DNA from 2 places in the Paraburkholderia fungorum genome. Region 2 is predicted to be linked to the other one. Evidence: riboswitches for the same ligand, from Rfam matches in the RefSeq annotation. Region 2 holds a riboswitch; the other holds the start of a gene.
What was found. Region 2 has a riboswitch for fluoride ahead of crcB (fluoride efflux transporter CrcB). Riboswitches for the same ligand answer to the same signal wherever they lie in the genome.
Positions count from the first base shown of each region.

Region 1 (14,989 bases), on a different contig from region 2:
ATTGCGGATCATTGCGCATATCGACTTTGAAAATACGCGGCAGCGCTGAGAGGACAGGATTGGTCAACGAGTCGTCGCAGGCAAGAAAGCCGCAAATCAGACGTGTGCGGGTGCCGCCACCCCCGTAGCTCAATTCCATCACCTCACCGGGCGTCGTTTTCATGTAATGGGACAGCATCGTGTCTGCGGGTGCGGGCGTCAGTTCGAGCGAGCTACCCATCAGATGGGCTTCCCCTTGCGGCACGACAAGCAGTTCGCCCGCGTCCAGATGGATTGTCGAAGCAGGATCGTCGACAAGCCGGGCACGACAGCTTCCTTCGGTGATGAGGTGATACGAGACGATGCGCTCGGCACGCGGCAGGAAGGTGGCACATAACGCCTGAGTGACGTTGCCGACCACGCACCACGGCGCTGTGAAGTCGCCGTTTAGATAAACCGCCCCACCCAGACGAACGAAGCGCAGTACATCAGAAAGAGCATCCATAGACTCGCTCATCCATTTCGGCGTCCTGCGCAAAACATCTGGACGCCTGGTCATTCATCAATACGTCTTGCGTCCCGATACTAGCACTCAAGGAAACGAGCAACAACGGAACGTCAAGACGATCCGCAAACCGCGACCAGGAGGCCGACGTGAATCAGGCGAAGACGTTTAAAGGGCAATGCTTTTGCGGAGCTGTGCAGTTTGATGTGACGGGGACGCCAGCAGGCATGGGCTATTGCCATTGCGAGTCGTGTCGCCATTGGTCGGGTAGCCCCATCAATGCGTTCACGTTGTGGAGGCCGGAGGCGTTGCGCGTCACACGTGGCGCTAACGAGGTTGGCACTTACAACAAGACCTTTAACAGCTATCGAAAATGGTGTCAGGTGTGCGGTGGACATCTCTTTACGGAGCATCCGGGTCTTGGTCTTATCGATGTGTACGCAGCCGTTCTGGAGGACTTTCCTTATGAAGCCTGCGTACATGTCCACTATTCCGAGGCCATATTTCGTATGAAGGACGGCTTGCCGAAACTGAAGGATCTGCCGCGGGAAATGGGTGGATCGGGCATCGGCGTCGTGGAATAGCCGTCGGGTCCATTAGAAGATATCGCACGTCGCCCGATCGTCGCGCGGGTGTGTGCACAAGGCAATTTCGCGGCGCGATCGGAAATGGGCTGCAACGCGCCGCCCATTTTTTCTCAGGAGTGTTTCATGTCCGCTGTTGATTCCTCTCTCTCACCTGTTATCGACTTCACCGCTGTCAAGCGTCGTCAGCAAGCTGCGTGGTCGACGGGTAATTACGCTGTGGTCGGCACGACGCTGCAGATCGTCGGAGAACATCTTTGCGAAGCGCTCGACTTGCGCGCCGGAAGTCGCGTGCTCGACGTGGCGGCCGGTAACGGCAATGCGACGCTTGCTGCCGCGCGCCGCTGGTGCGATGTCGTGTCGACTGATTACGTGGCATCGCTGCTGGAGTCGGGACGTGCACGTGCGTCAGCAGAAGGGCTTCCCGTGGTATTCGAGGAAGCGGATGCCGAAGCATTGCCTTATGCAGACGGCTCTTTCGACGTCGTCATGTCGACGTTCGGTGTCATGTTCACGCCCGATCAGGAAAGGGCTGCAGCCGAACTCGCGCGCGTTTGCAAACCGGGCGGCCGGATTGGTCTTGCGAACTGGACTCCGGAGAGCTTCATCGGACAGGTATTCAAGACGATCGCAAAGTACATTCCTCCGGCGGCGGGCGTGGTGTCGCCTGCACTATGGGGGACGAAGGCGCGACTGGAAACGCTGTTTCAAGGGAATGCCAGCAAGATTGTGACGACGAGCCGCTACTTCACGTTTCGTTACCGTTCCCCGGCGCACTTCATGGAGATATTTCGTGCGTACTACGGACCGGTGAACAAAGCGTTCGCCGCGCTCGACGAAAATCAGCAGGCTTCGCTCTTCGCCGAGCTGATGACGCTAATAAGCAGCCGCAACCGGTCGGGCGACGCAACGCTTGTTCTGCCGAGCGACTATCTCGAAGTCGTGGTGGAGCGATCATGAACGCAATCAGGCGCACGGTCCGGGCGCTGATCAGCGTTGGCGTGCGCCTGTGGACGATGGCGTGGCTGATGAGTTTGCAGCATCGCCCGCTGCTTGTCGCATTGCCGTTGTGTTCATCGGTGTGCTTTTTCAGTGTCAGGTTTGTTCTGTCGACGCTTGGTATCTCGGTCTAATTGGGTGGATATAAGCCGGTCACTTCGCCGCGTCGGATTCGCGGCGAAGTGATTTGACCGTAGGCGCGCCGACCATATAGGCGGCGATCAGATTGCACGCGAGCGTTCCCACCCGGAATGTCCGGCGCGAGCGCGTTCATCGTGAAGCTCAGCGCATAGCGGGCGTCACGATGAACGAGCCGATGCTGATGGCGACAAGCTCGCACACCGAAGCCATGACTCACCCGGCGCTTGAGGCCGATTGTGCATGAGGTGTGCGGCTCTGCGTCAGCGGCAATTCACCGAGCAGCAGCACCGCGTGAACCTTGCGCAATTCATCCGCATGGTCGCGCATGAACTGACGCAAGCGCGCTTCGGTGTCCACCAGTTCCAGACACTGCGGATGCCGCATCCCGCTGATTTCTGGATGGTGATGAGAAAGCCGCTCGCCTGGCAGATACCCTGCACTGATGTGATGCGACATCGCCTGCAGGATATTGGCACGCTTCGCGACGGCGATAAGGTGATGCGCGAGCGCAGGCGCGCTGAGGTGATGCCAGAATCGCGTTGCTCGTGCACGGGTCGCGAGCGGGAAGTAAAGCCGCAGCGCTGCAATGCGCTGATCGTTGCTTTCCTGGATCATTGACCGCGTTCCTCTGTTGTCGCAGCGATATCAGCAGGCATGCCCGATTGCTTCTGATTCGCGGCCGATGCGTCCGCCGCGGCTTTCTGCCGGCGGAATCCACCCAGCTCGGCGATCCGTGTTCCGTCTGGTACGAGGAGCCGGTGCTTGCGATGCTTGCTGTGTCCGACGCGCTGCGCGTGATAGATGCCGGTGTGGCCGGAGAACAGATAGGCGGTCACGCAACCGATCGCAGCAAGCGGACCGATGCCGGTGCCGAACAATTCCATCGCCATGATCGTGGTGGCGAGCGGCGTGTTGGCCGCGCCCGAAAACACTGCAACGAAGCCGATGCCGGCCATTAGCGCGAACGGCATGTGCAACAGAGGCGCGAGTGCATTGCCGAGGGTCGCGCCGATATAGAACAGCGGCGTGACCTCGCCGCCCTTGAAGCCGGTCCCGAGCGACGCAACGGTAAAGCCGAACTTGCCGAGAAAGTCCCAAGGCTGCATCGGCTGCTGAAACGAGCGGACGATGTCGGGGATGCCCAGGCCGATGTAGTGATAAGCATCCAGGGCCCATACCGCAATCGCGATGACGATCCCGCCTACGAACGGACGCAACGGCGCATAGGTGATGGTGCTTTTCACCAGCGTGCCGAGCTTGTGGACCGTGGTGGCGAAAGCCATGCCGACCAGACCGAATACGATGCCCGCGATTACCACCGCGACGACGCTCCATGCGTTGATCGGCGAGATCGCACCGATCGCATAGTGCACGTGATGAACGCCCCAGGCCAGGCAGACCTGATCGGCGACGATACCCGCCACGATGCAGGGAAACAGCGCGTCATAGCGCATCCGGCCGATGGCGAGCACTTCCAGGCCGAACACCGCCCCGGCGAGCGGCGTGCCGAATACGGAAGCGAATCCCGCGCTCATACCGATCATCAGCAGGATACGGCGGTCCTCGTGTCCGAGGCGAAACACGTGGGTAAGCTGATCCGCCAGCGCGCCGCCCATCTGCACGGCCGTGCCTTCACGCCCAACCGACGCGCCGAACAGATGCGAGACGATCGTGCCGCCAAGCACGAGCGGCACCATGCGCAGCGGCACGACTTTCTTCGGGTCGTGAATTTCATCGATGAGCAGGTTGTTGCCCGCATCGACCGGTTTGCCCAGCAGATAGTACGTATAGCCGACCGCGAAACCGGCTACGGGCAGCAGCCAGATAATCCAGCGGTGCGCCTCGCGCCATGCGGTCGCATGATCGAGAGCAATGAGGAAGAAAGCCGACGCGCTGCCCGCGAGAGCCGCGGCGACGCAGGCGATCAGAAACCACTTGCCCAGATAAGGCAGCAGTTCGAGTTGTTCGAAGCGATGGAGTTTGTGCATTGGTCATTGTGCCGATGTTGCATGGCCTGACCAACGGGAAGCTTGTGGACGCGAGCGCCTACAGCCCCAACGAAAGTCAGGTAACTGTAGGCGTCATTAACCGCGAGATAAGTGCGGTGGTTAAAGGAGGAACGCCATCTCCTGAAAGCGGACTATATCGCATCCGGTCGTGGCGAACAACTGGCCCGTCCGTCCTGATCTGGCTTTGGGGTTGCTGGATGCGCTGGGCGGTAACGGAATGGGCCTTTTTGAAAGGCGGCTGAAATCCGCTAGCGGTTGTTGCATTGGATGTTCGGCGAACGGTAGCTTCAGTGTCGACTGCGGTGCAAAGCGAGCCTGAAAACCGCGCTGATGCGCGAACCAGAAGCGGGTTGTCCCCTGTGTGATCGCTCATGCCAAACATCCTCTCATAGGCCAACCCTCGTGGGACGTTGATTTTGAGACTGAATAGTCCTAATATCGGTTGCATGACCAGATCTGACACACACCGCTCTCGTGGAGGGCGTGCCGCCGAGCGCGGGCGACCGCGAGAATTCGACATCGACCACGCGGTCGATGCCGCCGCGCGAGTATTTTGGGAGCACGGCTACTATGCGACTCCCGTCGACGTGCTATGCGAAGCGACCGGAGTCTTTCGCGGCAGCCTGTATAGAACATTTGGCGATAAGCATGGCTTGCTCGTCGCGGCGTTCGATCGTTACGCAGAAGGGGCCGTTGCGCGGCTGAAGGAGAGGTTGGCCGCCGACTTGCCCCCACGACAGGCACTCCGCGAAGCGCTTCTGCACTATACGAAGGTGAGCGCTAACCTGTCCGCGCGGCACGGCTGCTTTATCACCAATACGGTAATCGAGCTTCTGCCGGGCGATCATGCTCTGCGGCCACATATCGAATCGACTTTACAGCGCATCGCGATGCAGTTCAGTCTCGCGATAGCCAGAGGTCAGCAGGCAGGCGAATACGATCGCCGTCTCGACGCCGAGGAGGTCGGACGCTTTCTGCTCTGCATGGTTCAAGGCATACGCGTGCTCGGTAAGGTGGACATGAACGAGGCCGCGCTCACATCGATCGTCGATATGGCGTTGCGCGCCCTGACGTAATGCATGCTCAATTGCTTTAGCGGATCGGCGGCATGCCGCGAAAGTGGCTGCCAAATTTTTTGCCTATTTTGAGAACGTTCATTCATGAATTCATCGACCGATCCGGCTTTATCGTCCGCCAACTACTGGAAGGGGATTGCTGCGTGCCTCGTCGCGACAATCCTGTTTGGTGCGATGTTTCCTGTCATGACCGACGCCCTGCGTTACATCGATCCTTTTACGTTTACGTCGTTCCGGTACCTGATCGCAGGCGTGGGCTTCGTGGCCCTGTTGCTTCACCGGGAAGGCGCCGGTGCGTTGCGAGCGGACAGCAAGTCATTACTTATCGCCTGGTTGCTCGGATCGATCGGTTTCTGCGGGTTTGGTTCGTTTGTCTTTCTGGGGCAGCAGTTGGCCGGTGAACAAGGCGCGTTTAACGCATCGATCATGATGGCCACGCAGCCGATGATGGGGATGCTGGTCAACGCGGCAGTGCGAAGATCCGCGCCGCCGCTTCCTTCACTGCTGTTCGTTGCCGTCTCGTTCGCGGGCGTCGCGCTGGTCATCACGCGGGGTGATCTGCGGGCTGCGCTGCTCGCGCCACAGCACTACGCGGCAAGTGGCCTTATCGTTCTGGGCGCAATCTGCTGGGTTGTCTACACATTCGGCGCGTCGTACTTCACGCGATGGTCAGCGCTGAAGTACACGACAATGACGACATGGCTAGGCCTGACCACGATTGTCGGCGTGAACGTGCTGCTCGTCGTGACCCACGCAATATCTGCCCCCAAACTCGCAGTACTGTGGACGATTGCGCCGCATCTGATCTACATGGGCCCGGTCGCGGGTTTCGCGGCAATTCTCTGCTGGATTTTCGGCAACAAGACTCTCGGGCCGATGAATGGCGTGCTGTTCATGGACGTGGTGCCGGTCACGACGTTTGCGGTGTCGGCATTGACAGGCGTTGTGCCCGGCGGAGCACAGATATTCGGCGCGGTGATGACTGCGTCTGCGCTGGTTCTCAACAATCTGTATTTGCGGCAACGCGCCCGATTAGCGGTAGCTGCCACGACCTGACGCTAAGGGAGGCTGTCTCCGATCAGGCCCGCGCGAACGATCGTCGGCAGCTTTGTCTTGGCCAACGGAAATTGATTTTCGGACCGGCTGAAAACGGTCCGCCGGTTGAAAATTTTCATTCGCCAAAAACGGAAGCGGATATTCATTCGCGAGAATCATGTTGCGAATGTCGGCAAGGCTGTCTCGAAGTTGAAAACTTTTTCGACAGGCCTTAATTCGACTCTCCGCTTCAACTCATGCTTCAGTCATCAATTCCTCACGCACCGGAACCCCGCATAAACATACTGATATCGCGGTTGGAACCAGTTGCGAAATTCCGGCCGCAACATGCACTGCGCAGTACGTGCGGAGCCGCCTTTCAGCACGTAGTGCTGTCCGTCGAAGAAATTCGCAGAGTAGCCGAGATAAAACGGAAACGCTTCAAAGCCGGGCAACGCGTCGAATAACGTCGATGTCCACTCCCAGCCATTTCCAAACTGGCCTTCCGCGCCGAATGCGCTGACATTGTCGGGATGCGCATCCACCGGCGTCGGGTCCCAGCTACGAAAATCGAAATTCCCCGACGCGGCATGCGGCGCGCCGTGCGCCGCGCGCTGCCATTGCGCTTCGGTTGGCAACGCCTTGCCGGCCCAGCGCGCGTATGCGCTCGCTTCAGCATGACTGACGTACACAGGCCAGTCGGCCGGCAGCGGCACTTCATCGAACATGGTGCGCAGCAGCCAGCGGTTTTCGCCGTTCACCTCACTCCGCGACCAGCATGCCGGGTGTTCGATCTGCTCAGCCTCTTTCCACGCCCAATCCTTCCCGGTCCACCAGTTGGGTTCGCGATAACCGCCCGCGTCGATGAACTCGCGAAACGCGCCGTTCGTCACCATATGCCGGTCGATTTCGAACGCCGGCACGTCGACCCGCAATTCGCCGAACTCGTTGTCCCAGCCAAAACGGCCCGCTTCGCGCGACATGCCGAGCACGGTCGCGCCGGCTGGCACGCTCACCATCGACGACAACGCGTCCCGATGTTCCGTGCGAGTTATTGCCGGCTCGCGCAACCCGGCGACCTTCTGCGCCAGAGGCAATTGATGCAGCATGTACGCCAGCGTTTCAGCATGCATCAACCGGTGCTCGATCGCGACGTTCAGCAACTGCCGCGATGCGTCAGACTGTGCCACGTCATGGCCGGAAAGACCGTTGAACGCCCGATCGATCTGCTCACGGGCGCGCAGCGCATAGTCGCGGACGATAACGAGCGACGGCCAGTCGCCAGGTTGATCGGTGGGAAAGCCGCCATCCACGGGATCGATGCCGAACGCAAAAAGCTGGTCGAGTTCGGCACTGAACGCGGGCAGATCGCACACGCGCTGGTCGAACAGATTGCGGTCGAACGCTTCGAGATGGCCGACGTAAAACACGATCCGGTGACGTTCACGGATGGGCCGTTCATAAAGAAATTCGGGTTTGACGATGGCAAATAGCGCGTCAGTGACCTGACGCGCGTCGATCAGACGCTGGATAAGCGGGTGATGCGGGGCGCGGTCGCGATTCATTTCGCCGGGTCTCCTTGCGGGGGAGGGACTAAAGACTGTACCCGCTCGCAGGAGCCATGCCAAGGTGACGCGCGCTAAAAGGGCGCAGGCACGCGCCCTCAAGCTGGCTCAGGGCGGGCTCAGACTTGCCGTAAGCCTTCCAGATCGACGATGCGGATGTGCTTGCCCTGCGTGTCGATCAGACCGCGTTTTTGAAATCTTGACAGGGTGCGGCTCACGGTTTCGAGCGTCATGCCGAGGTAGCTGCCCATATCTTCGCGCGTCATGCGCAGATTGAATTCCGCCGACGAATAACCGCGCTGCGCATTTCTCGCCGACACGTCGAGCAGGAACGCGGCGACGCGTTCGTCGGCGGACAGCGAGCCGAGCACCATCATCTGCGCTGCTTCGCGGACGATCTGCTCACCGAGCAACTTATGCAGACGCTCCTGCATCGAGCTGATTTCGCGGCACAGAAGTTTCAGCGCGCTATACGGAACGATGCAAACGGTGCTGTCTTCGAGCGCGACGGCGCTGCATGCGTGAATGTCCTCGCTGATGCCGTCAAGGCCGAGCGCTTCGCCGGCAAGGCGCAGGCCGGTCACCTGCTCGCGGCCGTCGCGGTGCGCCATGACGGTTTTCATCGAGCCGGAGCGTACGGCGTAGATGTTGTCGAATTGATCGCCACTGCGATACAGGGCCTCGCCGCGCTGCACCGAGCGTGCCGAGCAGATCAGCATTTCGAGCTTCGACAGTTCATCCTGCGACAGCCCTTGCGGCATGCAGAGTTGCCGCATGGAACAGCTCGAGCAGCGGGCGGCGGTTCGCGTGGCGGCCCGCGCGGGCGCCGCTTTGCGAACGCGGCGCGCCGGCAGGGAGCTGTCGGCGGAATCATCGGTGCCGGCGGAGCGGGTATCAGCGTAGGAAGTAAGCATGGTCTGCGGGCGGGTGCCTGAGGGTTGACGGATTGTCCCACCCGCAACGCCTGACCGTGATGACAAAGTGACGCGTGCCTCTGACTCGCATCCCGATGTCACGCCGTGGCGGCCCTGCCGGGTAATGGACTGCTGTGCATTTCATGATCGGGAGGTTCGGTGGTGCTGTGACTTATCCGCAACATTTCTACGGAAAACCGCCGTGGCAGATGCTCAACGAACCCGGGCGAGTCCTGATCGAGATCAAGAATCTGCGCGACCCGACCAATGGATCATAGCCGTAGCGACGGGGTGCGCTTGGAGCGCGGGGGCGTAATTTATTGATCGATATCAAGTTTTGGCGTCATAGGTGACAGGGCGACTGCGTAGCGGGCGAAGTTTCTGAAAGATTTTTGTAATTAAAGGTGTTATTGCGGGGTAGGGGGCAACCCGTGAGTCGCCTTCTCGCAGCATTCGTTCGAGTCGCGTACTGCGGCGGTTCCTTCGTCAATCGGCGGATCGTCCGGCTGAAACCCTGTTCCGCCGGACACCGATTGCGTTCCATGCTCAGAAAGCGCTAACGTCGCGAGACGCCGCCGACGAATAGCAACGCACCGGATAACGATTGGTTTCGACGATATGCATCCGGTGTTCGAGATCGGCGAAATCGACCGACGACGCCAGATACGTATCCCGTTCGTATTCTTCGGTCGTGACTAAAAGTGCGCTGATTTTGCGGGCGAATTCAGCAAACATGATGTGCTCCAGTTTCCGTTTCGATTCCATCTTCACGAGTGTTGCGACCGGCTTGACTGATCGCAACGTTGGCGACGGGCGTTCAGATCCGGCTGCTGGACCCCAACGCCGTCCGTCGATGAACCGAATCGTAGAGACGAAGAATGAGCCAGGAATGAGCACGGCATGCGTGCAGATTTCGACAGGCGGTACACGAAAAACGGCTTGAAACGAGGCGCTAATTCTCTGCTCACTTTGCGTGTTCACAATGCAGTCATTCGATGCGGTCAACAGATTCGCATCGTCCGACAAGGAGTGAGAGATGAAAGTCGTTCGCCATCTGGTTGTTGCCGCAGTGCTCGGCGCGGGCTTCGTGAGTTGCGCTGAAGCGCATGTGTTCGTCGGAGTGGGCTTTTCAGCGCCAGCGGTTGCGGTGCTGCCGGTCGCGCCCGTGGTGCCTGCTGTGCCGGTTTATGCACCGCAGCCGGTCTATTACGCGCCGCCTCCGCCGCCTGTCTATAGCGCGCCGGTCGTGGTCGGGTACTACGGTCATCCGCAGTGGTATCCGCATTACTACGGCGGTTGGCATTCCGGCTACGCGTACGGCTACTGGCGCCGTTGATGCCCCCCGATGCCCGCGCGCTATGGCTGGCGCGTATATCGATCTGCGCGGGCTGGGCGGATTAATACGCGTGCAGCCGTAGAGGAGACGGCCACATTCACGACGCCGGTCCTTTCGTCGCATCGCCGAGCATCACCGTCCAGCCGAGACCTCGCACATTGCGAATAACCGATAAGCCGAATTTCTTGCGCACCGAATGGATCAGCACATCGACGGCATTGCTTTCGACCTCTTTTCCCCAGCCGTACAAACGGTCTTCGAGTTGTTCGCGCGACAGGATCGTGCCAGGACGTTCGAGAAAAGCGAGCATCAACGCGAACTCGCGTGCGGAGAGGACCGTGGTCGCGCCATTGCAGGTCAACGTGCGTTTGTCGAGGTCGAGTGCGAGCGATTCGTCGCCGAGACGCGACGATGCGTAACCGGCCTTGCGCCTCAATACCGCACGAATTCGCGCCAGCAGTTCGGGGACGTCGAATGGCTTCAGAAGATAGTCGTCCGCGCCGACATCGAGTCCCTGTACACGCGAATCGAGATCGTCGCGGGCCGTGAGGATCAGCACCGGCACCGCATTTCCCGCTGCGCGCGACGCTCTCAGCAGTTCGATGCCGCCCAAGCCGGGCAGGCCGAGATCGAGTAGTACAACGGTGTATTCGGTATTGGCCAGCGCGTCGCGTCCGGCCATGCCGTCTCTCACCCAATCGACGCTGTAGTCGGCGTCTTTCAGCGCACGCAGCAGGCTTTGGCCAATCTGCAGGTCGTCTTCAACGAGGAGAACTCTCATGATCGTCCTGTTGGCAATAATCCGGTAGCGCCTGATTGGCGGCGCGCGCTTCGCAGCAGAACCACGCCCGGGCGATAGAATAATAGCCGACGCACGCGTTGCCGCCATGTACTCCCGCGCGTCTGGAGCGGCCGGTTTGCAGCGTTCCGTGGTCGCGCGAAATGCCCAGTTTCGACTCTATTCAGACATCGATATGAAAAAAAGAGGCTCGCTTGGCACGCAGTTGGTGATTGCACTGAGTGCAGTCGTCATCGTGGTCGGCATGGTTCATGCGGCCGGTTCCTATGTGGTGTCGAGCGCCGCGACCAATGCGCTGCTCGACACGCGTCTGAGCGACGTGGCGATTCGCCTTGCCGCCGGCATGGCCGACATCATCAGCAAGGCGCCCGAACCCGGCGTGCAGCGCCCGCAAGACTTGCAGATCCAGATCTGGAGCGGCGACGAAATCACTCCATCTCGCGCCACCGACCCCTCTATTCTTTTCAATCGCAACGCGCAGCCGGGCTTTTCTCAGCAGGAAGCCGGCGGCGACGCGTGGCGAGTGTTCACCGTGCACAGTGCGAACCGCATCGTCGAAGTCGGCCAACGTGTAAAGGTGCGTGAGGCCGTAGTGCGCGATGCGGCGCTCACCACGCTCTGGCCGACGGTTTTATTGATGCCGCTGATGTGGGTCGCGGTGATCATCGTGGTTCGCGCGACGATGCGTCGTGTCGACCGACTGGCGAACGAAGTAAAAGCGCTCGACGTAAACCATTTGACGCCGATTTCGACGGACGAAGTGCCGGCCGATCTGCTGCCGTTTGTCGACTCGATCAATTCGCTGACTGCGCGGCTCGGCCGCATGATCGAGTCGGAGAAGAAGTTTATCGCCGATGCCGCGCATGAACTGCGTTCGCCGATTACCGCGTTGCAGTTGCAGGCGGACAATCTGCGGCATTCGATTTACCCCGTAAATGCAGAGCGTTTTGAAGAATTGCGCGGCGGCATTGTCAGAAGCGCGTATCTGGTGAGCCAGATGCTGAGCCTCGCGCGCGCTGATACGCGCGCCAGCACTACGCAACTTGAAGACGTCGACGTGCGAGAGGTCGTCACCGAGGTGATCGCCGCCAATCTGCCGATTGCGATGGCGCGCAATATCGACCTCGGCGTGGATCAACTCGATGCCGCGGTCGTGCGGGCGACGAAAACCGACGTGCGGGTTGTCGTTAAGAATCTGGTCGAAAACGCACTGCGCTACGGACCCGAAGGGGGCACGGTCGACCTGCGCGTGACGACTGACAACGCGACTGTTGTCATCGAAGTGATCGACGATGGTCCGGGGATCGCGCCGGAATTGCAGGAGCGCGTATTCGAGCGCTTCGTCCGCGTGGGTGCGACCGACGTAGAGGGCACGGGGCTCGGACTCGCTATCGTGCGCGCGACGCTGGCCAAATATGGCGGCCATTCCAGCGTGTCGAGCCGAACCGATGGACACTCGGGACTCGTCGCGCGGGCTGAATTTCCACTTGCGCGTCCGAGTCCTTGAGCGCTCACGCGATGCCATCGCCGGCGTGTCATTCGGTTCAATAGCTTCCAGCCATCGAGAGAAAATAAAACGGCATTAAATCTTCGTCCGATAGCGGGTCTTGCTGTTCTGCAGCTGTTCCGGTGTTCGTTGCAGTTTTGACGATGTCGACGGAGGCTTTGTCGGTAACGCTAGCGGCGATGTATTCGCACGTGACAGGAAGGGTGATCTGGGCGGCCACGATTGCTAATCCTCATCAGGTTTGCACTGCATCTGCGGAGGTCGTCGAGGACGGTTCCGTGCGGTGCAATGCAATCCTGATGCTTGGGAATTAGCGGGAAATTACGGCCAGCAGTTTTACTGAGACGTAGATTTTGCATCGCTCAAACCGGCTTCACGCGGGAAGCCGGGATGTTCTTTTAGCCCATGAAACAGGGCGATTTAACGTGCAACGCTATAACCGATTCGCGCGATCCAGCGGTGCTGGTTGTAATCGAGAATGTCTTCGCCGTAGCCGGTAAAGAACCCGACCCACAGGAAGCCGCCCCACCGGCTGTTGATCAGCTTCGACAATGGATAGGTGAATTGCGTGTCGACACTGCCGTACGTGGACTTCATCCCCTTTCTCAAGGTCGTAGCGAGTTGCCAGCCGTCGTTGCTGCCGTACTTGATCAGCAGGTCCATATAGCCGCGATAGTCGGCAATGTCGTGATTCTCGCCGGCGATGTGAGCATAGAAGTAGACCTTCGGCGAGACAGTCAGATGGTACGTATCCACATCGCCGAAGTCCCATGTCGGGCGCACAAAAAATATGTCGATACCGCGCGATTCGGGACCATCGCGGCCGTTCGATTCGTGCTCGTAACCGGCCATGATTCCCATCTTGCTGAACCACGAACTCTTCCAGCCAGTGTCTGACAGGTAGTAGAACAACTGAGGCATGTAGCTCGTGTCGCGGAAAGGCGCGGAGTACTCGCCGAGATCCCACAAAGAGGTCTGCGTATAACCAAAATACAGGTTGTCGACGAAGCCACGCGATCTCGGATCATCCGGTATGACCATCCGGAATTTGAAGCTCAACTGGAATTTCGCGAGATTTTCTCCATTCGAGCCATCGGCAAAATACATGGGTTCGAAAGTAGAGAGACGGCTGACGAGGAAGCTGTTCAGGTCCGGTCCCGACGATTTCGCCGCAGCGGAACCGGCGGAAAGCGAAGCCGCTGTGACCGGCGCCTGAGGCACTGTTGTTGCGGCCGACACATCGCCCTGCGTGCTTCCCGCAGAAGCCAGTGCTTCTGGTTTCGCGGAGTGGGGCGGCCGCGTGAGCAGGACAAAAGACGGTGACACGTCGAGTCCGGGCACATCGATTTTCATCGCGCCGCGCGCCCAGTCGGGCCATTGACCGCTGTAGCGGATCGCTTTGAGTTCGCCGTTTGCCAGCTTGAGGTGATCTGGCGCGCCGCTTTCGCGTGTGAGCGCCAATGGTTTGGGCGTGATGTCAGTATTACTGATTGCGACGTTCAGCTCTGCAGGAACGTTGACTTCGGTGCCGTCCGGTTGATCGCCGGAATAAACGATTGTCACTTCAAGCGGTTTGCTGGAGACCGCTTCGCGCGGCGGACGCAATACCGAAACGCCCGCGACACCATAGACGGGATAACCCGCGCAAAGCATCAGAACGCCAAGGCTTATAGATAACCGGGATAAACGCGAGCCGCGTTCGCTGACTACCGGAATGCTGTCCTTCTTTAACCGAGACATCAATTGATTCCCCACGCGGAACTCCCATTGGTCTACGAATTAAGTCGCTGTGAAACGATAACGTCAAAGCGCGATATTGGGTGAAAAAAATTAGGGCACACGCAGGGGCGGAAACGGAAGCAAAGCTTGACAACGCTGAATCAGCGGATGAATGCGAGGACGTTGCTGAAGGCGTTAGCGGCAGGTTGTGGTCCGCAAAGAACGGCCTGGCTATCGATTGAAATCCTCTCAAGGTTTTTACGCGTATCGAACCCGCTAATCGCGATGGTTGATTGTTAAACCCCACCCCTGAAAATTCGACCGGTGCAACGCGCAAAAAAAGCGAAACGGTGAGTTACCCGTTGCATTTCTGCAACGGGTAACTCACCGTACAAAAACTTGTTTATCCGCACTATGTCCAGGCGTTTTGTCATTACGATGAATGGCTTTGTGATGTTCCACTTCCCTCATTTCATTCATGCGAACGCACGAATTTCAGGCAATCCAGGATTAAAAAAAGCTTGCAAATGAAGCTGCGGCTCTGGTAGTTACACGCGCGGAAATAGCTGTTTTTCCCCTTCGAAATGAGAAATTCTGTTCGGTCTTCTCAGTGTTTTCCATTGCTCAAAATTCTCGCGGGAGCCGCCTCGTGCGGGTGTTTCGAGGCGTCGCCGTTTTTTAAGATTCCTTTAAGTGGAGGCAACTACATTACGCTTCCTTCACGTCAAACACCGCAACAGTACCCACATATGGCCACTAAAAAACAATGGCGCGGTAGCGCTGCCGCTTGCGTCGTGCTCGCGCTCGCAGGTGGCTATGCG
Region 1 is NZ_FNKP01000002.1:2,423,675-2,438,663, reverse strand. It holds gene BLS41_RS26780 (AraC family transcriptional regulator) at 1-484, opposite strand, end outside; gene BLS41_RS26775 (GFA family protein) at 634-1,068, shown strand; gene BLS41_RS26770 (class I SAM-dependent methyltransferase) at 1,195-2,028, shown strand; gene BLS41_RS39180 (hypothetical protein) at 2,025-2,201, shown strand; gene BLS41_RS26765 (putative PII-like signaling protein) at 2,422-2,823, opposite strand; gene BLS41_RS26760 (voltage-gated chloride channel family protein) at 2,820-4,196, opposite strand; fluoride riboswitch at 4,277-4,347, opposite strand; gene BLS41_RS26755 (TetR/AcrR family transcriptional regulator) at 4,664-5,293, shown strand; gene BLS41_RS26750 (DMT family transporter) at 5,378-6,349, shown strand; gene BLS41_RS26745 (SUMF1/EgtB/PvdO family nonheme iron enzyme) at 6,598-7,893, opposite strand; gene BLS41_RS26740 (helix-turn-helix domain-containing protein) at 8,013-8,669, opposite strand; gene BLS41_RS39175 (DUF3563 family protein) at 9,354-9,542, opposite strand; gene BLS41_RS26730 (hypothetical protein) at 9,844-10,143, shown strand; gene BLS41_RS26725 (response regulator transcription factor) at 10,241-10,924, opposite strand; gene BLS41_RS26720 (sensor histidine kinase) at 11,118-12,449, shown strand; gene BLS41_RS38610 (hypothetical protein) at 12,487-12,669, opposite strand; gene BLS41_RS26715 (phospholipase A) at 12,870-14,189, opposite strand; gene BLS41_RS26710 (Do family serine endopeptidase) at 14,918-14,989, shown strand, end outside.
Region 1: another riboswitch for fluoride. It lies ahead of BLS41_RS26760 (voltage-gated chloride channel family protein); the one in region 2 lies ahead of crcB (fluoride efflux transporter CrcB).

Region 2 (14,989 bases):
GACGGCCTCGGCCACGCTCAAGCCCGGCGACGCCGCGCCGGCCTTCACCACGCAGGCTTCGCTGGGCGGCAAGACGTACACGTATTCGCTCGCCGACGAGCTGAAGAAAGGGCCGGTGGTGGTGTATTTCTACCCGGCGGCTTTCACGAAGGGCTGCACGATCGAAGCGCATGAATTCGCCGATGCCGTCGACGAATACAAGAAATATGGCGCGACGGTAATTGGCGTGTCGCACGACAACATCGACACGCTGACGAAGTTTTCGGTCAGCGAATGCCGCAGCAAATTCCCGGTTGCCGCGGATGCCGATTCGAAAGTGATCGGCGCGTACGACGCGGGCATGCCGTTGCATAACTCGATGGCTAATCGCGTGTCGTATGTGATCGCGCCGGACGGCAAGATCATCTATGAATACACGAGTCTGTCGCCGGAGAAGCACGTCGAAAACACGTTGAAGGCCGTGAAGGATTGGGCCGAGGCGCACAAGCAGTAACGAGTCGTGACGAGCCGTTACGCTGACATGGGCTTGTGGCGCGGTCTTGACTGCCACGATTAGCGTGGCGCCAACGTCGTGCGCTGCCATTTCCGGCAATGGTTTTTTGCGCCGCGTTTGAGTGGCAGTTGGAAGTCGATCAGGCATCGCTCGTGCTAGGCTGAGTTTTTTTGCCTGGTGAGCTTGCGATGCCGATTATTGTTGCTTTGTTCGCGCTGATCGCGCTGGTGTATGGCGCCGTGCGGGCGTTCGATGCCCTTGAGACGTCTTTCGGTCTGGCCGTCGCGGTTGGCGTTGCGATCGTCGTCGCATTATTGGTGATTGCTGCGCTGGCCTACTGGTGGCGTCGCCGGAAAGAAGTCGCGCCGAACGTGCGCGACGGCGACTGGACTCACGAACTGAAGGGAAGCTGGGGCGCGGTGCGGCTGGCGTCGGGCAAGCGTCTGTGCGAGATCCGGCTCGGCGCGGAGCAGGGCGCTTATATCTTTGCCGATTTGCGTGGCGCCCAGGCCCGAAGCGCGGGCGGCGAATGGAAACTCGCGGTGCAGGTCAAGGATTCGCGCCAGGGCGAATGGCTGGTGCCGATGCAAAGTGAACGGCAGGCGCGGCAATGGCAGCGCATCTTCCTGCTGGCGATGGACCAGAAGCTTTAAGCGGAGGCGCGCTCGCGGGTTGTGCTCACTGAATCGCACAACCCCCGGCGCATCCCGTCACGTCACGTCACGCAGAAGGCGCAATGCCCGATCGGCGTGCTTTTCTCGACTCCCACCGCACGCGAATCCGGTCCATGTACAGATAGACGACCGGGGTCGTGTAAAGCGTGAGCATCTGGCTCACGATCAAACCACCCACGATTGCGATACCGAGCGGAGCACGCAGCTCCGCGCCTTCGCCGCGTCCGAACGCGAGCGGCAGCGCGCCGAGCAGAGCCGCGAAGGTGGTCATCATGATCGGGCGGAAGCGCAGCAGACACGCCTGAAAAATCGCATCGCGCGACGACATTCCCTGCCGCGACGCTTCGATCGCGAAGTCCACCATCATGATCGCGTTCTTCTTCACGATACCGATCAGCAGAATCACGCCGATCAGCGCGATGATGCTGAACTCGGTTCTGAACAGCAGCAACGCGAGCAATGCGCCGACCCCGGCCGATGGCAACGTGGACAGAATGGTCAGCGGGTGGATGTAGCTTTCGTACAGCATGCCCAGCACGATATACACGGCGGCGAGCGCGGCGAGGATCAGGATCGGCTGGTCGGACATCGACTGCTGGAACGCCTGCGCGGTGCCCTGGAAGCTGCCGTGAATCGTGCCCGGCATGCCGATCTGCGCCATCGTGTCGTAGATCGCGGCCGTTGCCGTGGACAACGACACGCCCGGCGGCAGGTTGAACGAGATCGTCGACGCGACGAACTGGCTCTGGTGATTCACCGACAACGGCGTCGTGCCCGGCCCGAAGCTCGCGATGGCCGACAACGGCACCATCGTTTCCTTCGATGTGGACACGGCCGCTCCCGACGACGCGCTCGACTTGCCGCTCGCCGCAATCGAGTTGATCGCCTGATTGCGTGCGGAGTCGGCGGCGATGCTGGCCGCGCTCGTGGCCGTGGTGCCCGCTGCGCCGCCCGCCGACGCGCTGGTCGTGGTCGAGGTGGTCGCCGTGGAGGTCACCGTGCCGGCCGGCGCGTTGGTGGTCTGCGCGCCGCTCGCGGTGCCGCCCGACGTGCTGACGTAAATCTGGTTCAGCATGTCCGGGCTTTGCCAGTACCTCGGCGCGACTTCCATCACGACGTGATACTGATTGAGCGGGTTGTAGATGGTCGACACCTGACGCTGGCCGAAGGCGTCGTACAGCGTGTTGTCGATCTGCGCGGGCTTGATGCCCAGACGCGCTGCGGTGGCGCGGTCGATCGTCACCATCGCTTCGAGGCCGCCTTGCTGCTGGTCGGAGTTGACGTCCGCGAGTTCGGGACGGGCCTGCAGCGCTTCGGTGAGCTTCGGCCCCCACAGGTAGAGATCGGGCGTCGAGTCGGCGAGCAGCGTGAACTGGTATTGCGCGTTCGATTGCCGTCCGCCGACGCGAATGTCCTGCACCGCTTGCAGGAACGTGCGCGCACCGGCCACGTCGCCGAGCGGCGCGCGCAGTTGCTGGATCACCTGATCGGCGGACAGGGTGCGCTCCGATTTCGATTTCAGCGACACGAACATGAAACCCGAGTTGGTCTGCCGCCCGCCGGTAAAGCCGACCACGCTCTCGACCGCCGGGTTCTTGCCGACGATATCCATCATCTGCGAGAACTTGCCTTTCATGGCCTGGAACGACGTGCTCTGGTCGGCCTGAATGCCGCCGACGAGCCGCCCGGTGTCCTGCTGCGGGAAAAAGCCCTTCGGGATGATGATGTACAGCCACACGTTCAGGCCGATGGTCAGCAGCAGAATCGTGACGATCAGCTTCGGATGCACTAGCGCCCAGCCGAGCGAGCGCTCGTAGCCGCGTTGCATCGACATGAAGCCGCGTTCGAGCCAGCGGCCGAAGCGGCCTTCTTCCTTTTTTTCGTGATGTTCGCGCAACAGGCGCGAGCACATCATCGGCGTGAGCGTGAGCGAGACGACCAATGACACCGCGATAGCCAGCGACAGCGTCAGCGCGAACTCGCGGAACAGCCGCCCGACAATGCCACCCATCAGCAGAATGGGCAGGAATACGGCGACCAGCGAAATGCTGATGGACAGCACCGTGAAGCCGACTTCGCGCGCGCCGATGAACGCGGCCTTCATGCGCGGCACGCCGTTCTCCATGTGCCGCGAGATGTTCTCCAGCACCACGATCGCGTCGTCGACCACGAAGCCGGTCGCGATGGTCAGCGCCATCAGCGACAGGTTGTCGATCGAGAAGCCCAGCAGATACATCGCGCCGAACGTGCCGATGATCGAGATCGGTACGGCCACGCTTGGGATCAGCGTGGCGCGCCAGTTGCGCAGGAACAGGAACACCACCATCACCACCAGCGCCACTGCGATGATCAGCGTGTGCTCGGTGTCGCGCAGCGATGCGCGGATCGTCGTGGAGCGGTCGGCGGTGGGGGCGATGTCGACGTCGGCGGGCAGCGACGCATGCAGTTGCGGCAGCATGGCCTTCACGCGGTCGATCGTGTCGATGATGTTCGCGCCCGGCTGGCGGTACAGGATCACCAGCACCGAGCGCTTGCCGTTGAAGAGGCCGAGGTTGCGCAGATCTTCGACCGAATCGACCACTTCGCCCATGTCGGACAGCTTCACCGCCGCGCCGTTGCGATAGGCGATGACCAGGTCCTTGTATTGCGACGCCTTGCTCGCCTGGTCGTTGGTGTAGATCTGCACGCGGTTCGCACCGAATTCGATCGACCCCTTCGGGCTGTTCGCATTCGCCGCGGCCAGCGCCGCGCGCACGTCTTCGAGACCGATGCCGTAGTGCGACAGCGCATTCGGCTCCAGTTCGACGCGCACGGCCGGGTTCGCCGAGCCGCTCACGTCCACTTCGCCGATCCCGTCCACCTGCGACAGCGACTGTTGCAGCACGGTGGCCGCCGAGTCGTACAACTGGCCGGCGGTCAGCGTTTTCGACGTAAGCGCCAGAATCATGATCGGCGCGTCGGCCGGATTGACCTTGTGATAGGTCGGGTTGCTGCGCAGGCTGGTTGGCAGATCGGCGCGCGCGGCGTTGATCGCGGCCTGCACGTCGCGTGCGGCGCCGTCGATATCGCGGTTCAGGCCGAATTGCATCGTGATGCGGGTCGAGCCGACCGAGCTTTGCGACGTCATTTCGGTGACGTCGGCAATCGAGCCGAGATGCCGTTCGAGCGGACTCGCGACACTCGTGGCCACCGTCTCCGGGCTTGCGCCCGGCAACGTGGCCTGAATCGAGATGGTCGGGAAGTCCACTTGCGGCAGCGGCGCGACCGGCAGCTTCGTGAACGCGAATACGCCGGCCAGCGCGATGCCGATCGCCAGCAGCGTGGTGGCGACCGGACGGGAAATAAACGGACGCGACAGGTTCATCGGTCAGTTCCCTGCATCGGTGGCGGGCGGGGTGGCGTCATTGGACGGACCGCCGTGCGACGGGCCGCCGCGATTGAAGCGCTCACGCAAGCGACGGCCGAGCGAGTCGAACGCGAGGTAGATCACCGGCGTGGTGAACAGCGTCAGCAACTGGCTGACGATCAGACCACCCGCAATCGCGATACCGAGCGGACGGCGCAGCTCCGACCCTGCGCCGGTGCCGAGCATCAGCGGCAATGCGCCGAGCAGCGCGGCGAGCGTGGTCATCAGAATCGGCCGGAAACGCAGCAGACACGCCTGGTAGATCGCTTCGCGCGGCGGCTTGCCTTCTTCACGCTCGGCATAGAGCGCGAAGTCGATCATCATGATCGCGTTCTTCTTCACGATACCGATCAGCAGCACGATGCCGATAATGCCGATGATGTCGAGATCGTGCCCGGTGATCAGCAGGGCGAGCAGCGCGCCGACGCCTGCCGATGGCAGTGTCGACAGAATCGTGATCGGATGGATGAAGCTTTCGTACAGCACGCCGAGCACGATGTACATCGTGACGATAGCCGCCAGAATCAGGAACAGTTCGTTCGACAGCGACGCCTGGAACGCCAGCGACGCGCCCTGATAGCGCGTCTGGAACGACGCCGGCAAACCGATGTCCTTCTCCGCCTGCCCGATCGCCTTGACCGCTGCGCCGAGCGACGAGCCGGGCGCGAGGTTGAACGACACGGTGGTGGCCGGGAACTGGCTCAGGTGCGTGACCAGCAGCGGCGCGGGCTTCTCGATGAACTTCGCGATCGACGACAGCGGCACCTGGCCGGTCGTGGAGGTGGAAGAGGGCAGATAGATCGACTTCAGCGATTCGGTGTAATGCTGCATCTCCGGTAATGCTTCCAGAATCACGCGGTACTGGTTCGACTGCGTGAAAATGGTCGAGATGATGCGCTGGCCGAACGCGTCGTACAGCGCGCTGTCGATCGTGGCCGGCGTAATGCCGAAACGCGATGCGGTTGCCCGGTCGATCTCGATGAACACCGACTGGCCGTTGTCCTGCAGGTCGGTGGCGACATCCGCGAGTTCGGGCGACTGTTGCAGCCGCTCGACGAGCTTCGGCACCCACGTCGTGAATTCGCTGATGTTCGGATCGGTCAGCATGAACTGGTACTGCGTCGGGCTGACCGTCGAGTCGATGGTCAGATCCTGCACCGGCTGCATGTACAGCGACGCGCCCGGAATATGCGCGACGTCACGCTGCAGTTGCCGGATCACTTCGCTCGCGGTGTGGCTGCGGTCGTCGCGCGGCTTCAGGTTGATCAGCATACGGCCGCTGTTCAGCGTGATATTGCTGCCGTCCACGCCGATGAACGACGTCAGGCTTTCCACGTCCGGGTTCTTCAGGATCTGCGCGGCGAGCGCCTGCTGCCGCTCGGCCATCGACGCATACGACACCGACTGCGGCGCCTGCGTGATCGCCTGGATCACGCCGGTGTCCTGCACCGGAAAGAAGCCCTTCGGAATGTAGATATAGAGCAGCGCGGTCAGCACCAGCGTGAGCAGGCCGACGAACAGCGTGGAGCGTTGCCGGTTCAGCACCCACGTGAGCGCGACCGCGTAACGCGCGATCACCCAGTCGATGGCGCGGTGCGCCTTCGCTTCGAAACGGTGGCTCTCGTGCGGCGGCGTGTGGCGCAGCAGTTTCGCGCACATCATCGGCACGAGCGTGAGCGACACGACCGCCGAAATCACGATGGTCACCGCCAGCGTAATCGCGAATTCATGGAACAGCCGGCCGACCACGTCGCCCATGAACAGCAGCGGGATCAGCACGGCGATCAGCGAGACGGTCAGCGAAATGATCGTGAAGCCGATCTGCTTCGAGCCCTTCAACGCGGCTTCAAGCGGATCTTCGCCTTCCTCGACGTAACGCGCGATGTTTTCGATCATCACGATCGCGTCGTCGACCACGAAGCCGGTCGCGATGGTCAGCGCCATCAGGGAGAGGTTGTCGAGCGAGAAGCCGCACAGGTACATCACGGCGAGCGTGCCGATCAGCGACAGCGGCACCGACAGACTCGGAATGATGGTCGCGTAGACGTTGGCGAGGAACAGGTACATCACCAGAACGACCAGCACGACCGACATCGCCAGTTCGAACTGCACGTCGCGCACGGACGCGCGGATCGTGGTGGTGCGGTCGGTGACGATGCGCACGTCGAGTGCGGCGGGCAGCGACTGCTGCAATTGCGGCAGCAAGGCCTTGATGCTGTCCACCACCTGGATCACGTTCGCGCCCGGCTGGCGCTGCACGTTCAGGATGATGGCGGGCGTGTTGTCGACCCACGCGCCGAGCTTGGTGTTCTCCGCGCCCTGCACGATATTGGCGACGTCGGTCAGCATCACCGGACGGCCGTTCTTGTACGCGATCACGGCGCTCTTGTACTGATCGGCGTCGGTCAGCTGGTCGTTCGAGTTGATCGTGTAGTTGCGCGTCGGACCGTCGAAGTTACCCTTCGGCGTGTTGACGTTCAGGTTCGAGATCGTGGTGCGCAAGTCGTCCAGATTCAGACCGTACGCGGCAAGCGCGCGCGGGTTCGCCTGAATCCGCACGGCGGGGCGCTGGCCACCCGACAGGCTCACCAGACCCACGCCCGCGACCTGCGAGATCTTCTGCGCGAGACGCGTGTCGGCCATGTCCTGCACCTGGGTCATCGGCAGCGTGGCCGACGTGAGGGCGAGCGTGAGGATCGGCGCGTCGGCCGGATTGACCTTCGCGTAGATCGGCGGCGCGGGCAGGTCGGACGGCAGCAGGTTGCCGGCTGCGTTGATCGCGGCCTGGACTTCCTGCTCGGCGATATCGAGCGGCAGGTCGAGGCTGAATTGCAGCGTGATGATCGACGAGCCGGCCGAGCTTTGCGACGACATCTGGTTGAGCGACGGCATCTGCCCGAACTGCCGTTCGAGCGGCGCGGTGACCGACGACGTCATCACGTCCGGGCTCGCGCCCGGATAGAAGGTCTGCACCTGGATCGTCGGATAGTCGACCTCGGGCAGCGCTGACAGCGGCAGGAAGCGCAGCGCGACGAGGCCGACCAGCATGATCGCCGCCATCAGCAGCGCGGTGCCGACGGGACGCAGAATAAAAGCGCGGGATGGATTCATGCGGTAGGTGCCGTGCCTTATTCCGAAGCTTGCGCGTCGCGTTTATGGCGATGTGCGTGCGCGCCCGAGGCGCCCGATGCACCTGCGGCCCAGGCACCGCTCGCTCCGCTTGCGCCGTGCGCGCCATGCGCACCCGACGCGCCGCGCGGACGATCCGCCGGAATCGTGATCTTCGCGCCTTCGCGCAGACGATCCGAACCGTCGATCACGACGCGCTCGCCCACCTGCAGGCCGGACTGGATGCTGGTGCGCTCGCCGTCCACCGGACCGGGCTTCACCTGACGCACGGTCACCGTGTTGTCCGGCTTCACGACATACACGAACTGGCCCATCGAGCCGTTCAGCACGGCCGTGGTCGGCACGATCACGGCGTTCCTGATGGTGTCGACCAACAGACGCGTGTTCACGAACTGATTCGGGAACAGCTTGCTGTCGGGGTTGTTGAAGATCGCGCGCAGCTTGACCGTGCCCGTGGTGGTGTCGATCTGGTTGTCCATCGTTTTCAGCGAGCCGACTTCGAGCGGCGTGGTGTTCGCGCGGTCGTAGGCGGTGGCCGACAACTGCTCGCCGTTCTGCGTGTGCTGGATGATCTGCTGCAGGTTGTCTTCGGAAGTCGTGAAGATCACGCTGATCGGCTGCAACTGCGTAATCACGACGATGCCGGTGGAGAGGCTCGACGTCACGTAGTTGCCCGGATCGACCTGGCGCAAACCGACGCGTCCCGACACCGGCGCCGTGATGCGTGCGTAGACGAGGTCGAGCTTGAAGCTGTCGATGTTCGCCTGATCGGACTTCACCGTGCCTTCGTACTGGCGCACGAGTGAAGCCTGCGTGTCGACCTGCTGGCTTGCGATCGAGTCCTGCGCGAGCAGCGTCTGATAACGCTTCAGGTCGAGGCGGGCGGTTTGCAGCAGCGCCTGGTCACGCACCAGCGTGCCTTGTGCATTTTCGAGCGAGATCTGATATGGACGCGGGTCGATCTGGGCGAGCACGTCGCCCTTCTTGACCATCTGGCCTTCCTTGAAATACACGTCCTGCAACACGCCGCTCAACTGCGGCAGCACGGTGACGGTGGCAAGCGGCGTGACCGTGCCGAGCGCGGTCAGCACGACCGGCATTTCACCTTGCGTGGCCGTCGCCACGTGAACCGGTTGCGGCATGTTGCCCATGCCGCCAGGACCACCGCGCCCGCCACGGCCGCCGGTGCGCGCACCGCTCGCGCCGCGTGCGTCGGACGCGCCGGTTGCTTCGCCGCCGGCCGCCCCCCACGGATGCCAGCGCCACACCACGACCCCGAGGATGACCAGCGCCGCGACGATCAACGCGACGTTGCGGCCGCGGTGCCGCTTCACAGGACCGCGCGGATCGCCTGGCTTGCCGCCCGGAGCGCCGTTCGGGCGCGATTGGGAAGCCGGGTCGGCGGGGCGTGAAGTTTCCGAATGCTTTTGTTGTTCGTCCATCGGTTCGGTCAGGTGGCAGGCTTTGATGTGAGCCGCTCGCGCGGCCCAGCCGGAACAGAAGTTCGGCGGACCGGCACGCGGGTGGCATGACAGGCAACTATTGATATCAGCGGAAGCAGCACGCGCTTTTTCAGCGCGATGCTACCCGAGGCGCGGGACGGAGATGTTAACGCAATGCGTTGTTCTCGCCGCTATGCCGGCAGTGTTGCTGCGGTTATTCGAGGCAACTCAGGGTAGCGGCAACCCGTCAGACACGCGCCCCGCGCGACGGAAACGCATGATCCTACGTTGCGTGGTCCGTAACAGTCCACCTGTGTATTTTTCTTTTGATTACAAAGGTTACAGGATGTACTGCCACGGACAGGACCACTGTTGGGGCTGCCGACCGGCAAGCCTTTGCGTGGCTCAATTGTCGAGCCGTCGTCCCGGCGTGCCGCCAATTTCGAGAACGATTTTGCTGATGCATTCGAGCAACGCCGGGGCGGCGCGCGAGATCAGCCAGTCACGCGGACACTGGTCGGCCGAGCCGCCGCAATTCACTGCATAGCGCTCGCCGGACGGTCCGACGAAACCCTGCGCGATGGCGTTCAGGCCGTTGTACCACTCGCCGGTGGCGATCGCGAAACCCTGTTCGATGGTTTCCCGCAACGCGCTTTCGAGCCGGCTGCCGACATGGCCCCAGTCATCGCCTTCTGCCGCCTGCAGGCCGATCAGCAATTTGTCGCGTTCGGGCTTGGCGAGCGCTGCGAGATAGGCGCGACCCACCGCTGTGCGGCTCAGGTTCATCCGTGAACCGATTTCCAGGCGCGACACCAGCACCGCCGAACGCGGACGGATTGCGTCGATCACGACCATGTCGAAGCGATCCCGCACGGCGAGGTGAACAGACAGCGACGTGCGTTCGGCAAGTTCGATCAGGAAAGGCCTCGCGCGGGCCCGGATGTCGAAGTTGCGCAGAAAGCCGTTGCTCAATTCCAGCACCGACGACGTCAGCACGAAGCGTTCGCTGTCAGGCAGTCTGAACAGGAAGCCGGCGCCAACCAGAGTCGCGGTGATGCGCGACACGGTCGGTTTGGGGATGCCGGTCAGTTCGGTCAGTTCGCGGTTGCTGAGCGGGGCGTCGGCGGCGGCGATCGAACGCAGCACCGTGAGGCCTCGCGCGAGGGCGGTGACTTCATCGCCCGAGCCGTCTTTTTCCTTGAACGTATCTGCTGGCACTGAGGGACGAGCGGGTGGGTTCATGTGATTTTTTTGGAACTGTATTTCAAATTATTCGTTTGCAATCTGCTGATAGGTAAAGTCAGCAGCCCGCCAGTCACCCCGGTCCAGGGGTGCTGATTCCGTTTTTCATCAGAAGATTCATTGTATCGGAATATTTTTCCGTGCCGTATTCCGCTTTTTAGATTTTGCTTGACTTAGTCAGCATAAGCATAAAAAATGGAATCTCATTTCGAAAGACGCTTTCAAACTCGGTTTTTCTGAAGAGTTTGAATTCACCGTGACTCACTTTGTGTCGATTGTCTCCACAATTTCACGTCACCGTCGGTTGTCAGGGGCGCATTGCGCTATGACTTTTCGAATACCGTCTCTCAGGTTCTAGCACGGCCCTCGGAATGGCTAGAACTTTTTAAGGCGTCACGGCAACGTGACGCCTTTTTTTTCGCCCGGAGTTTCAGCGCGTGCGCCGTCGCTCACCGGTGTTCGTGAGCCAGAGTGAGGGCAGGGGCGCTTCTGAAAGTGGGGCTTTAGCGCGACAGCAAGGACACCGTGGCGATGCCCAGAATCGTCATGACGAGCGATGCGCCGACGTGAATCGCGACTTCGCCCGCGGCCCAGCCGAGCCGGCCGTCCTGCAAGCGTTGCACGACTTCCGCCGAGAAGGTCGAGAAGGTGGACAGGCCACCCATCAGGCCGGTAATGACGAAAAGCCGCCATTCCGGCGAGATTTGCGGCGCGCGCGCGAAGCCCGCCACTGCTACGCCGATGATGTAACCGGCAATGACGTTGGCTGCGAGCGTGCCGAGCGGCAAGCCGCTGAACACGCCGTTCAGGCGGACACCGAGAAACCAGCGAAACAGCGAGCCGAGTGCGCCGCCGATGGCGACTGCGAGAAAGGACCAATACATGAGAAGGGCCTGGCGAAACCGGGTGTCGACGTATCGGACCGGGCGGGCAGCGCGACGCCGCATTCGCGAAGGCCCGGGCGAAGCAGGCATCATCGGCCACAGGGGCGGTTTGGGAAGATGCCATCTCCAGCGCGCGAGTCTAACATCGGCGGAGCTTGGGGGGACAGGTCGGCGCGGAGCCAGGGGAGCTATGCGGCGGGTCTTGGGGCCGCTTTTCAATCGCAGTCTTAACCGCGTTTTTCACCGTATTCGCAGCCGACCGTGCGACGGTCGAGCAGGGCCATGCTAATAAAGTCAGTCGGCTCGACGCGCGCCTGAGACTGCGCGCGTCGAGCCGGTTTCATCGCTCACGCAACCGGCGCGTGCCGGCTCACTCCGAAGTCGCCGAAATCTTGTGGATCGACAGATCCGCGCCGTTGTATTCGTCTTCCTGATCGAGCCGCAGACCGACCGTCAGGCGAATTACACCGTACACCGCCGTGCCGCCGACCGTCGCTATGACGATCCCGCCGAGCGTGCCGATCACCTGCGAGCCGAACGCGACGCCGCCCATCCCGCCGAGCGCGCGTGAGCCGAAAATGCCCGCGGCGATCCCGCCCCACGCGCCGCACAGCCCATGCAGCGGCCACACGCCGAGCACGTCGTCGATGCGCCAGCGGTTTTGCACGCACGTGAACATATAGACGAACAGCACGCCCGCGATGCCGCCCGTCACCAGCGCGCCCAGCGGATGCATCACGTCCGAGCCGGCGCACACGGCGACCAGCCCGGCCAGCGGGCCGTTATAGGTAAAGCCCGGGTCGTTGCGGCCCGCGAGCCAGGCTGTCAACGTGCCGCCGACCATCGCCATCAACGAATTGACGGCGACCAGGCCGCTGATCTTGTCGACCGTTTGCGCGCTCATCACGTTGAAGCCGAACCAGCCGACCGTGAGCACCCACGCGCCCAGCGCCAGGAACGGAATGTTCGACGGCGGGTGCGCGGCGATGCCGCCATCGCGGTGATAACGCCCGTGCCGTGCGCCGAGCAGCAGCACGGCCGGCAGCGCGACCCAGCCGCCGAAAGCATGGACCACCACCGAACCGGCGAAATCGTGGAACTGCGCGCCGAACGTCTGATGCAGCCAGTCCTGAACGCCGAAGCGGCCGTTCCACGCGATCCCTTCGAAGAACGGATAGATGAAACCGACCAGCACGAAGGTCGCGAACAACTGCGGGTTGAATTTCGAGCGCTCTGCAATGCCGCCGGACACGATCGCCGGAATCGCGGCGGCGAAGGTCAGCAGGAAGAAGAAGCGCACCAGCGCGTAGCCGTTGTGCGCGGCCAGCGACTCGGCGCTGCCGAAGAACTGCACGCCGTACGCGATCGTGTAGCCGATGAAGAAGTACGCGATGGTCGACACCGAAAAATCCACGAGGATCTTGACGAGCGCGTTGACCTGATTCTTTTTGCGGACCGTGCCGAGTTCGAGAAACGCGAATCCCGCATGCATGGCCAGCACCATGGCTGCGCCGAGCAGCAGGAAGAGCGTATCGGTGCCGGTTTTAAAGCTTTCCATCGATGTGTCCCGCTATGCCAAAAAAACGGGCAATGAATGCAAGAAGTGGGCCAAACTTGTGCGCGACTCGCGTCGGTGAGGTGCAAAACGGCACCGGGATGGGCTTCTTTATGCGTGCGAGTTAGGTCATGCACATATCTCGCGAATATCGACGCACCTGAATAAAGCATTAGAAAGCACAGTTATAGTGCATTAATTTATCGCCTCATTTTTTATGATCCAGTTAAGGGCGAAATATTCGATTTTAATTACATTTAATTCAAAATCCTGACGTTTTCAAACTTGGTTTCGGCGTTAATAGCCGTCGCACTCGCCAGGCGTAATTGGCCCGGACGGACTGCCACATAGCCCGCTTTGTTTCGTGGTGAAACGCCGACATAATGTGCCGTTCCCGTGCCTGATCCACGGATCATCGACCCTATGCGCATCGCATGAGACTGACCACTAAAGGCCTGCTGCTGATCGCCATTCCGGCGTTCTTCGAACTGGCGTTGCTGTCCGGACTGGTCAAGGCGCAGTCCGACGCGGCGCTGGCGGAGCGCTGGGCAATCCATAGCGAGGATGTGCTGCGTCAGACCGCCGCGATTCTCGATCCTGTGATGGGTGAATCCGTCGCGCTGCGCGGCGCGGTTCTCGCTGGAAACACGCGCTTTACGACGCCCGTGGCGTTATGGATGGACGTCGATCGCCGTATCGACCAACTGGCCGAACTGGTTGCCGACAATCCCGCGCAGGTTGAGCGCGTAGTGCAGATGCGCCAGGAAGTGCAGGCGTATCGCCAATGGTCGGACCGGATTCAGGACATGCTGCATTCGGGGCGCCGGCACGATGTGGTCGAACGCTTCCGCGATCTCGCGGAATCCGACGTGCTCGATCGCTTCCGTTTGCAGGCGGTCGCGTTCCAGACGGAAGAGCGGCGGCTCGACACGTTGCGCTCGAACGCCGCCGACGAGGCGCGCGAACGTCAGCAAACGCTGATCGTCGCGGCCGCGCTTGGCTCGTTGCTGTTCGTCGCGCTGGCTATCTGGCTGTTCACACGCGGCGTGCGGGGCCGGCTCGCGTTGCTGTCCGACAATGCCGGACGCCTCGCGGGCAATGAGCCGCTCGCACCCGTCACGACCGGCCACGACGAACTCGCGCGCCTCGATCAGACCTTGCACGAAACCAGCCGGCGCCTGCTCGAAGCCGAGCGTATCCAGGCGCGTTTTCAGGCGGATCTGGCGCGCCGCGCGGGCGAACTCGTGCGGATCAACGAGACCTTGCGGCAGCAGACTCAGGAAAACGAGATGTTCATTTACAGCGTGTCGCACGATCTGCGCGCGCCGCTCGTGAACCTGCAGGGCTTCTCGAAAGAACTGATCCGCGCGTGCGATGAACTGCGCGCGGCGGTTCGCGAGTCGTCGCTGGCGGCCGCGACGCGGCAACGCATCGAGCGGGTCATCGACGAGGACATCGGCGAGGCGCTGCATTATCTGCAGACCGCCGTGCTGCGGGCGTCGCACATCATCGACGCGTTGTTGCGGCTGTCGCGGGTCGGCCGGGTCGAGTACCGGCGGCAAAGGGTGGAGGTGCACGATATCGTGCAACGCGTGGTCGACGCCATGCAGGGGTCGATCCGGGCAAAGCGGGCTCAGGTGCGCGTCGACGACTTGCCGGCCGTGTGGGGCGATCCCACCGCGCTTGAACAGGTGTTCGCGAACCTGGTGGGCAACGCGGTGAATTATCTGGACCCCGCGCGCGATGGGCGAATCGAAATCGGCACGACACTAGCGCCGCCAGGCGTTCAGTCGCTACGGATTTTCTACGTGCGGGACAACGGCCAGGGCATCCCGGAAGTCGCGTTGCCGCGCCTGTTCAACGCGTTTCAGAGGCTGCACGGCAATTCCACGGCGGGCGAAGGGATTGGGCTTGCGCTGGTGCGCCGCGTGGTCGAACGGCATGGCGGCCGAGTCTGGGCGGAATCGAAAGAGGGCGTGGGCACGACTTTTTATCTGTCGCTGCCCGAAGCCGGCATGCGCAATGTCGATCCGGCTGCGGGGCCGTTCACGGTTGCAACGGCTACGACGGCCGCAACAGCCGACGCGGGCGATACGCGCGAAAAGTCCGATTTATTCGACTGGCGAGCCAATTCCGAGCATCGGGACATGAGCCGCACTACGGG
Region 2 is NZ_FNKP01000001.1:1,682,768-1,697,756, forward strand. It holds gene BLS41_RS07430 (peroxiredoxin) at 1-493, shown strand, start outside; gene BLS41_RS07435 (hypothetical protein) at 682-1,146, shown strand; gene BLS41_RS07440 (efflux RND transporter permease subunit) at 1,214-4,531, opposite strand; gene BLS41_RS07445 (MdtB/MuxB family multidrug efflux RND transporter permease subunit) at 4,535-7,684, opposite strand; gene BLS41_RS07450 (MdtA/MuxA family multidrug efflux RND transporter periplasmic adaptor subunit) at 7,702-9,144, opposite strand; gene BLS41_RS07455 (IclR family transcriptional regulator) at 9,550-10,386, opposite strand; gene crcB (fluoride efflux transporter CrcB) at 10,890-11,270, opposite strand; fluoride riboswitch at 11,347-11,407, opposite strand; gene BLS41_RS07465 (ammonium transporter) at 11,641-12,828, opposite strand; gene BLS41_RS07470 (sensor histidine kinase) at 13,260-14,989, shown strand, end outside.